One region of the Paenibacillus sp. LC231 genome, then DNA from elsewhere that is predicted to be linked to it. Evidence: riboswitches for the same ligand, from Rfam matches in the RefSeq annotation. Region 1 holds a riboswitch; the other holds the start of a gene.

Evidence for each region. Region 1 has a riboswitch for S-adenosylmethionine ahead of metA (homoserine O-acetyltransferase MetA). Riboswitches for the same ligand answer to the same signal wherever they lie in the genome.
Region 2: linked by a shared signal. The riboswitch ahead of AK95_RS23810 (methionine ABC transporter ATP-binding protein) and the one ahead of metA (homoserine O-acetyltransferase MetA) in region 1 are both predicted to bind S-adenosylmethionine.

The regions. Positions count from the first base shown of each region.
Region 1 is NZ_JFOM01000044.1:384,899-390,004, reverse strand. Features, by position in the region: gene mqnC (cyclic dehypoxanthinyl futalosine synthase) at 1-184, opposite strand, end outside; gene AK95_RS25455 (aminotransferase class I/II-fold pyridoxal phosphate-dependent enzyme) at 320-1,540, opposite strand; gene AK95_RS25450 (PLP-dependent transferase) at 1,537-2,721, opposite strand; gene metA (homoserine O-acetyltransferase MetA) at 2,746-3,663, opposite strand; SAM riboswitch class I at 3,798-3,927, opposite strand; gene corA (magnesium/cobalt transporter CorA) at 4,369-5,106, shown strand, end outside.
Region 2 is NZ_JFOM01000044.1:43,412-48,517, forward strand. Features, by position in the region: gene AK95_RS23790 (thioredoxin family protein) at 1-17, shown strand, start outside; gene AK95_RS23795 (COX15/CtaA family protein) at 261-1,235, shown strand; gene AK95_RS23800 (hypothetical protein) at 1,340-1,537, shown strand; gene AK95_RS23805 (Cthe_2314 family HEPN domain-containing protein) at 1,584-2,303, shown strand; SAM riboswitch class I at 2,425-2,571, shown strand; gene AK95_RS23810 (methionine ABC transporter ATP-binding protein) at 2,679-3,695, shown strand; gene AK95_RS23815 (methionine ABC transporter permease) at 3,695-4,363, shown strand; gene AK95_RS23820 (MetQ/NlpA family ABC transporter substrate-binding protein) at 4,432-5,106, shown strand, end outside.

The DNA.
Region 1 (5,106 bases):
TGTAATTGATATTCCGGCCGATAACAAATGTCGTGATAGGATCCGGATGCAGACGCTTTGTCATCACATCCGCCGCATGACCAATTTTCTCAATCTCATCACTTTCAAAAAGCGTTACGGTATCTTCCAGGTTCAAACGCTCACCGCGTAAAGCTTTATCCAATATACGGTTTACCGCACTCATTCTTGCAGCCTCCCTACTTAGAGCAAAATAACAAATCACCAGCAAAACTTTTTCTATCTCATCCTACCACAATCCGGCATTAAAAACGACATCCCGTCCGTGACAGGATGCCGAATTCTATGATTTGGCAAATCTTTAGTAACTGGCAGCAAAAGCCCGATCCAGATCAGCAATCAGATCGTCCACATCCTCGAGTCCGACCGAGAAACGGAGCAAGCCATCCGTAATTCCGCGTTCATGCCGAACCTTCTCACCCATGGCCGCATGCGACATCATTGTCGGGTACGACAGGATGCTCTCCACGGCTCCCAAGCTGACCGCGACCAGCGGCAGCTTCACATGGTTCAGCACCTGCTTGGCGCGTTCGCCTGAGCCGACGTCAAAGGAGATGACCGCGCCATAACCACTCGATTGCTTCTCATGGACTTCACGTCCCGGATGATTCAAGAGGCCAGGGTAGTACACTTGCTCAATGTCGCTTCTCCCTTGCAGCCATGCCGCCAGCTTGGCCGCGCTTTGCTCGGAGTGGGCCATACGTGTGCTGAGTGTTTTCATTCCGCGCATAAGGAGCCAGGAATCCTGGACCCCAAGGACCGTGCCCAAACCATTTTGCAGCTGCTTCAGTTGGTCTCCCAGCTCCTCGGTTCTGGCTACCGCGAGACCTGCCAGCACATCGCTGTGCCCGCCAAGGAATTTGGTCGCGCTATGGATCACGATATCCACGCCGAACTCAATCGGACGCTGGTAAAACGGCGTCATGAACGTATTATCCAGCAGGGTAAGGAGGCCATGCTCCTTCGCCCAATCCGTCACCGCACCAATGTCGGTAATTTTCAGGGTCGGGTTTGAAGGAGTTTCCATATAGACGGCTTTCGTATTCGGTTTGAGGGCCGCCTTCACCTGATCCAGATCGGTCATGTCCACGAAGGTGCTCTCGATGCCCATACGGCTTAAAATGCTGGTCAGCAAGCGGTAGGTTCCGCCGTACACATCCTCCGTCACGATCATATGATCCCCCGCACTGAGCAGCATGAACGAGCTGGAGATCGCTGCCATACCGGAAGCATAAGCGAAACCGCGTACGCCTCCCTCCAAAAGGGCGATATAATCCTCCAGCGCCTGCCGAGTCGGATTGCCGGAACGGCTGTAATCGTGTTGCGGCGGGTTAAAGATATCTTCATGGTGAAACGTCGAGGCTTGATAGATCGGAACGCTCGAGGCGCCGGTTGCCCGGTCGATTTCCCCGCCGAAATGCAATAGTTTTGTCTCGAAACGCAGTTCTTCCTCGTGTCCCCGTTTAGCAGCTAACTGCTTGGTTTGCGTTTCCAATCCGGATGGACCTTTATCGATGCTCATTCTCCCGTGCTCCCTTCCACTTCAGCCATGGCCGCGCTCAGTGCAGCATCCAAATCCGCGATCAAGTCATCCGCATGCTCGATGCCGACCGAGAACCGGAGCAAACGGTCATCCACGCCGATTGCTTCCCGAATCTCAAGCGGGATGTCCGCATGGGTCTGAACGGCAGGGTATGTCATCAGGGACTCAACGCCCCCCAGGCTTTCAGCGAACGCAATCAGCTTAATGTGCCGCAGCACGGGCTCCACATAACGGGCGTCCTTCACCTTGAAGGAGAAGATGCCCGTGTTGCCGCTGGATTGACGATTCTGGATGTCATGTCCCGGATGGTCCGGCAGGGCAGGATAATACACCTCGCCGATCGCCGGGTGAGTTGTCAAAAACGTTGCCACTGCGGTTGCATTCGTCTCGTGCCGATCCATGCGCAGCGCAAGCGTCTTCATTCCTCTCATCAGCTGATAGGAATCCGTCGGGCTTAACACCGCGCCGATGGAGTTATGAAGGAAAGCGATCTCCTCCGATAGTTCCTTGCCCTTCGTTACGATGATCCCCGCCAGCACATCGTTATGTCCTCCCAAATACTTGGTGGCGCTATGTATAACGATATCCGCCCCAAGCTCGATGGGTCTTTGGAAATACGGAGTAAGCAGCGTATTATCCACGATGCTGATCAGTTGATGATGCCTTGCCCACGTACAGACGGCTTCGATATCCGTAATCATCATCAGCGGATTGGTGGGCGTTTCGATAAATACAGCCTTCGTGTTGGGCCTTCTTGCCCCTTCCAGCGCATCCCGGTCATTCGTGTCCACGTACGTAGCCGTAACGCCGAACTTGGACATAATCCGCTCCAGCAGCCTATACGTCCCACCATACAGATCCAGCGATACAATCAGATGATCCCCTTGACCGAACAAAGCAAAAATCGTCTGAAGGGCTGCCATGCCCGAGCTGCAAGCAAAGCCGGCATCTCCGGATTCCAGCTCGGCGCAGGCGTCCTCCAGTACCGACCGGGTCGGATTTTTCGTACGGGCGTAGTCAAACCCCGTGCTCTGGCCTAATTTGGGATGGCGGTATGCCGTAGCCTGATAAATCGGAAAATTCACGGCTCCGGTTACCGGTTCTTGCACCGAGCCGATCTGTGCCAGCCGGCTCTCTATATTAAAAGGTTTCTTCTCCATCACAAACTCTCCTCCCGTATACGGCTATATTTGCGGACCAATATCGTATGGCGTTTCCTGATATACATAGTAATTGAGCCAATTAGTAAATAATAAGTTTGCATGCGCCCGCCATATGGATGGAGGCGTCCTTGTTGGATCATTATTCGGATAATAGTTGCGCGGCAGTTCGATATCCATGCCCTTGGCAACGTCCCGGTCATACTCCCACTTCAGAGAGTCCGCATCATACTCGGAATGCCCTGTGGCAAAAATCTGCTTTCCATCCCGGCTTGATACCAAATAAATGCCTGCTTCCTCGGATTCGGACAGGATGACCAAATCGTCAATGCCTGTAATGTCTTCGCGCCGAACTTCCGTATGGCGGGAATGCGGAACAAAGAACATTTCGTCAAATCCGCGGAGCAGCTTGGTACATGTTTCATTGATCGTATGTGGAAATACGCCGAAGCATTTTTCCTCAAGGCTGTATTTCGGCACGCCGTAATGATAATAAAGTCCGGCTTGCGATGCCCAGCAGATATGGAGCGTGGAGGTTACATGCGTCTTGGTCCATTCAAAAATTTCAGTAAGCTCATCCCAGTAATTCACTTCTTCAAACTCCAACTGCTCGACCGGAGCGCCTGTAATGATCATGCCGTCAAAACGACGGTTCTTCACTTCTTCAAAGGTTTTGTAAAATGATTTCAGATGCTCAGCCGACGTATTCTTCGAAACGTGCGAACTCGGGTGAAGAAGGACAACATCCACCTGGAGCGGGGAGTTACCGATCAATCGCAGCAGCTGGGTCTCCGTCGTTTCCTTGGTTGGCATCAGGTTCAAAATAGCGATCCGCAATGGGCGGATATCCTGATGAAATGCGTGACTCTCATCCATGACAAAAATGTTTTCTCCAGCCAGAACTTCCTTTGCCGGCAAGGCATCCGGAATTTTAATCGGCATCGTGGCTCACTCCTTCGAAATATGAAATGATACATCCATAAAAAAGCTGTGAGAAAGAGCGTTAGACTGTATAAACGCAAGAAGACCTTTCTCAAAGTAGAGAAAGGTCATCATATACGTATCACAATGCGCCTCTCTCATCTGTCAGACTATACAACGGCTTCAAAGAAGCGTCGTATCTCCTGCAAGAATTAGCACCGTGCGATGTTGCCGCCGGTTGCCGGGTTTCATAGGGCTAGTCCCTCCACCTGCTCTTGATAAGATTTCGCTTTATTCAGTTGTCTTAAATTGTTCGTAATTGATACTTACTTTAAATCATTCCCAATTTTTCGTCAAGAACCTTTTCATAAAGTCCGTCACACTTCACCGAAGGTTTCCATACCCTGTACAAATGGCCCTTGGCTGCACCGGATTTCAACTTGAAAGGTCCTACACCCGGCGTTATACTAGACAAGTGCTGTTTAAAACCGAGTATGAAAGAGGTGACATGGAAGATGGACGGTGACCCGAGCCAGAAACTGGATGCACAAGACGCACAACCGCATAGGATCAAGATCAGCTTACCGGCAGAGGGCGGCGTTATTTTTCATGCGCTTTTTATCGTATTCTAACCTTCCTTGATTATGCCCGTATACCGGTGGGCTGATATCCTGTGCCTTTACTGCTTAACCAAGCAGCTTGTATTTGACAAAGGAGTGATATCAGATGAAAATCCGGTTGGTCGATTCGGGCGTATTTACCCCTATTGATGACATCGAAATGACGCTGACACCTCCGGCCAGCGGCTTCTACTGGCTGGATGCGGACGTGGATGATTTAGCCGAACTGCAGCCCCTCTTCTCCCTGCATGATCTTGCGGTTGAGGATTGCCTCAGCGAAGAGGAGCAGCGTCCCAAAATTGAAATATACGAGAACCACTATTTTATCGTCGTGAACAGCATCCGGTTTGACGACGAAGAGATTTTCCTTCGGGCATTGAATGTTTTCCTGGGCAGACATTTTATTATTACGGTGACCAAGCAAAAGATCCACGAGCTTCGCACCGTTAAACCTCTTCTCTGGGAGGATGAAGTCAGCACGCCTGACCGCTTCCTCTATCTCTTGATCGACCTTGTGACGGACAACTATTTCTCCGTCGGGGACCGCATCGAGGCGCGGATTGAAAAGCTGGAGGAAGACATTCTGATGCATACCAAAAAATCCCACCTCAGCGAGATCATCGGTCTGCGAAGCGAGATTCTTTGGTTGAAAAAGGTGCTTGGACCGCAGAAGGAAGTTATCAATACGCTGAACAAAAAAGATCTCCGGCTGATCGATGACCAGCTGCAAAAATATTTCAGCGATATCTATGAAAATGCCGTGAAAATTTCCGAAACCTTCGAAACTTATCGAGATCTCATGGGGAACCTACGAGAGGCTTACCAATCCAGTATCGCCAATCGG
Region 2 (5,106 bases), 340 kb from region 1:
GTACGATTCATAAGTAAGAGTGACCATAGCACCGCCGCCTTGATTGATAACTGGCGGCGGTGTTGTTTTACATATGGATAGAAGTAGGGCGATGAAGTCAAGTACCTGGATCATGAAGGTTTTTCTCAAATTTGAACATTTTGTCACAATCGCTCAAGTGACCGTAGCGGCAGAATCAGGTATAATGAAATGTGGACTGTGTACGATGCGATCCTGTAAAGGTTTAAATAGTGAATGATTAGGAGCAGCAGGTGAGATAATTGAATGATAAACAACTAAAATGGCTGAGTTACATAACATGCTTAGTTATGTTCTGCGCGACGTTCGGTGGCATGGTTGTGACAAAGACGGGCTCGGGACTCGGTTGCGGTCAGGAGTGGCCGCTGTGCAACGGTAAATTTGTTCCCGCTTACACGGTATCCTCCATGATTGAATATTCCCACCGGGCGGTTAGCGGAATGGCGGGTTTGGCGGCGCTCGCTTCGCTGATTGCGTTCTGGAAGTACAAGCGGGATCGCCGGGATTTGATGGCTTATGTTATCGGGACCTCGGTATTCGTTATTGTACAGGCGATCATGGGTGCGCTTGCGGTGGTTAAGCCTCAATCGGCTGCGATTATGGCGCTGCATTTTGGCTTCTCGCTGATTGCCTTTGCTAGCTCTGTCATGCTGGCTCTGGGTATGCGGCGGGTAGAACAGGCGAAGGAGCCCCTAGACTTGGAGCGTCTGCCTCGAGTAAGCAAGGGCTTCCGCAATTTAGTATGGGGCACAGCCTTGTACAGTTACATCGTGGTTTATATCGGTGCATTCGTCAGCCATACCGATTCCCGGGAAGGGTGCTCCGGCTGGCCGCTGTGTAACGGGGAAGTGATACCGGAACTGAGCGGAGGGGTAGGCATTGCCTTTATGCACCGCGTGGCGGCGCTTCTGCTGCTGATCGTTGTGGCGGTGATGGGGCATTTTTCATATTGGCGCAACCGCGACAACCGGGAGATCCAGATGCTGGGCATCTCGGCAACCGTGCTCTGTCTGCTGCAGGTGTTCAGCGGCGCCCTCATTATGGCAACGATGCATAACGAGGAGGTTTACGTATTCTCCGCACTGGGACATACCTTGCTGATCTCCGCCTTATTCGGCGTACTGTGTTATTTAAGCGTCAGGGTTTGGCAGCTCAGCAGACCGGTTAAAGCCGAAATGCGGCCGGGTCATAGCAAGCCTCGCGAGAAGATCGTATAAAAAGAAGCAAAAACCATGAAAAAAGATCGAATTCAGACAACATCGTTTATGCAAAGTCCCCGAGCTTGCCTCGAGGGCTTTGTTGTATAGTAAGGGGGGAGCCGATGATAACCAAGCCATCCGCTCGACCTGTCCGATCTCAAGGAGATGGGGGTTGTCTGGTCATTTCGGGGGCATCCTATAAGAACAATCCCCTGGTTACGGATGAACGAATGAAACCGGGATACCCGGATGAGTTATTCCTGCGTGAGGATATCGTGAAAACGATTGATACGCGGTGGAATCCCTATTTTGGCAAATAGCGATCCAAGAACCAAGGTTAATCTGATGACGCGAGGGGGTACTGCCATGCTTCGTATGTTACTTGGGGAACAGCCCCGGCAGAATAACGGCCTGCTTGAGGAAGCCATCGAATCGATGGTCCAAACAACCCGGCTGCTGCAGAAGGAAATGGAGAAAAATCAGGATCCGACGCATGATTTTCGCAAGCTTGAGATTTGGACCCGGGGGTTGATCGTTTCCCTGGATGAGCTGGAACAGAGCTGGAATGCGGCCAGGCATTTCAGTCAATCGATCCAATCGGGTTACATCGATGACATGTCGATTCAGGAGCAAGGGGAATATCAACGGTATGTGTATTTTTACAAAAACGGCTTCATCCGCGTATTCTCGATCCTTGACAAGCTGGGGACGGTGTTGAACGATTTGTATGATCTTCATACCTCCAAGGTGAAGGCACATTTCTCTTATTTTACGGTCCTGCGGCAGTTTAAATTCCTGAAGGCCCACGGAGAGCTGGCCAAAGAGCTGGAGGAGATCAAGGATCGTTACAAAACACCGCTGAACACCCTTCGGAAACGGCGCAATGCCGAAATCCATTACATGAATTCCGAGATGCAGGATGATTTGTGGCAGCGTCATCAAGGACTGTCGGACAAGATCGAGCTGGAGGATATCGGCCAGCACCTGGACGATCTCAAACAGGGTGTTGATATGGTATGCCGGAGTCTGGCGGCCTCTTATAAATATACGAACAAGCTTTGGGCGAAAAATGGAGTCAGGACTTAGGCACAAAATCGCCATGAAATTCCTTTTGACAAAAACCTGAAAAGAATCTATACTAACTATTGCATTCATTAAATGTTATCAAATCAGATCAAATTAATCGGAAAAATTTCATATAGATGTTTTCTTATCGAGAGAGGCGGAGGGACAGGCCCGATGAAGCCCGGCAACCGACTCTAAGCGTGTAATTGCTTAACGCGATGACGCTTGGAGTGACATGGTGCTAATTCCTTCAAAGCTACAGGATATCCTTGGCTTTGACAGATGAGAAAAGGCGTTGACTTTTACGTAAAGAGGGCCCTTTTTGATTCTACAAAAAGAGGCTCTTTTCTTTTGGGTAAATAGATATGAAGCTACGGAAAAAGGAGGATTATCGGATTGATTGAGCTCAAGCAATTGACGAAGCAGTACGGAAAAGCCGGAACTTTAACAACTGCGTTGTCCGAATTGGATTTGTCGATTGAAAAAGGAGAAATTTTCGGAGTGATCGGACACTCCGGTGCAGGTAAAAGTACATTGATCCGTTGTATCAATTTGTTGGAGCGTCCCACCTCGGGCGAGGTGTGGGTGAACGGTAAGAACTTAACGTCGCTTGGCAAGAAACAGCTTCAGGCGGAACGCCGCAAAATCGGCATGATTTTTCAGCACTTTAACCTGTTGTCATCGGCGACGGTGTACGATAACATTGCGTTTCCGCTGCGTCTGATCAAGACGCCGAAGGCCGAACTGGAACGCAAAGTATCCGAGTTATTGGCTTTGGTTGGCCTGGAGGCGCATCGGGACAAATACCCGTCCCAGCTATCAGGGGGCCAGAAGCAGCGGGTGGGCATCGCCAGAGCGCTCGCGAGCGACCCGGAAGTGCTGCTGTGCGACGAAGCGACCTCTGCGCTTGACCCGCAGACTACGGATTCGATCCTGCGCCTGCTGCTGGACATTAACAAAAAGTTTCATCTGACGATCGTGCTGATTACCCATGAAATGCATGTGATTCAGAGCATATGCGACCGGGTCGCCGTCATTCATCAGGGCGGCATCGTGGAGCAAGGGCCGGTAACGGAAGTGTTCCTGAAGCCGAAGCATGAGGTAACCCAGGAATTTATCCGTCAGGAGATGGACAGCGGCGAAGCGCTCCGGCTGGCTATCCAGGGACAGGCAAACGGACCTTCAAGGGCGGTGCAGATTACGTTCCTTGGATCGAAAACGTACGAATCGATTCTGTCCCATACCGTCCATGAGACGGGCGTGAATTTTGCAATTCTGCAGGGCACCATTTCCACGATCAAAGAAACGCCGTATGGCCAGCTCATTGTCCGTTTCGAAGGGGAAGAGCGTGCCATCGAAGATACGATCCGGAAGCTGCTGGAACAAGGATTAGACGTGGAGGTGATTCATTAATGTTCGGACTCGATTTTACCCAGATCGACTGGAAAGAAATATGGACGGCAACCTTGGATACCCTGCGGATGCTGGGGGCATCGGCATTGTTCAGCTTCATTATCGGACTGCCGATTGGCGTGCTGCTCTACATGGCCGCTAGATCCACATCCGGTGTGGTACGCCTCGGTTACTCGATCCTGTCGTTCATTGTGAACATCCTGCGTTCGGTTCCGTTCATTATCCTGATCGTTGCGATGATCCCGATTACCAAATCGCTTGTGGGTGTTTCGTATGGCGTGCTGGGAACCATTCCACCGCTCGTGATCGGCGCGGCGCCCTTCTTCGCCAGACTCGTAGAAACCGCCTTGAATGAGGTGGACAAAGGGGTCATTGAAGCGGCTCATGCCATGGGTTCTTCGACAAGCCAAATCATATGGAGGGTTCTCCTTCCGGAGGCTCGCCCGGGCTTGCTGGCTGGGATGACCATCACGATTGTAACCCTGGTATCGTATACCGCGATGTCCGGTCAAGTCGGCGGCGGCGGTTTGGGCGATTTGGCCATCAAGTATGGATATTACCGTTATGAGACCGAGATCATGATTCTGGCCGTCGTGTTGATGATCGTGCTGGTACAGCTGCTGCAAATGGCAGGGGATCGTCTGGTGCGGCATTTTACAAGAAAATAACGGGATTGATGAGGCTTCAAGGAAGACAACATATAAATAATATATTTTTCGGAGGGAGAGTTTTAGAAATGAAAAAATGGACATTAGCATTGATCAGCTTGACCTTGGTTACGGTGCTGGCTGCATGCGGCAGCAAGCCTGCGGATAACGCGGCTGAGCCAGGGGGAACATCAGGAGGCGGCGCTCAAGAGGCCGTAACCTTGAAAGTAGGCGCTTCGCCTTCACCGCACGCCAAAATTTTGGAGCATATCAAACCGGCACTTGAAAAAGAAGGCGTAAACCTGGAAATTGTGGAATTCACGGATTATGTTCTGCCTAATACGCAAGTGGACTCCAAAGAAATCGACGCGAATTTCTTCCAGCACAAGCCTTACCTGGATAACCAGATCAAAGAGCGCAAGCTGGACCTGGAGTCCGTGATCGCCGTGCACGTGGAGCCGCTAGGTGCGTACTCCAAAACCATTACATCTGTGGATGACCTGAAAGATGGTGCGGTTGTAGCCATTCCGAACGATCCTTCGAATGCGGGCCGTGCATTGACCCTGCTGTCCAAGAATGGCGTCATTAAGCTGGAGGATGAAACCAAGCTTGAAGCTACTGCTAAGGATATCGTGGAAAATCCAAAGAACCTGGAGTTCAAAGAAGTTGAAGCCGCGATGCTGCCGCGTATGCTGGATGAGCTGGATCTGGCTGTCATCAACACGAACTACGCGCTTGAAGCGGGACTGGATCCAACAAAGGAT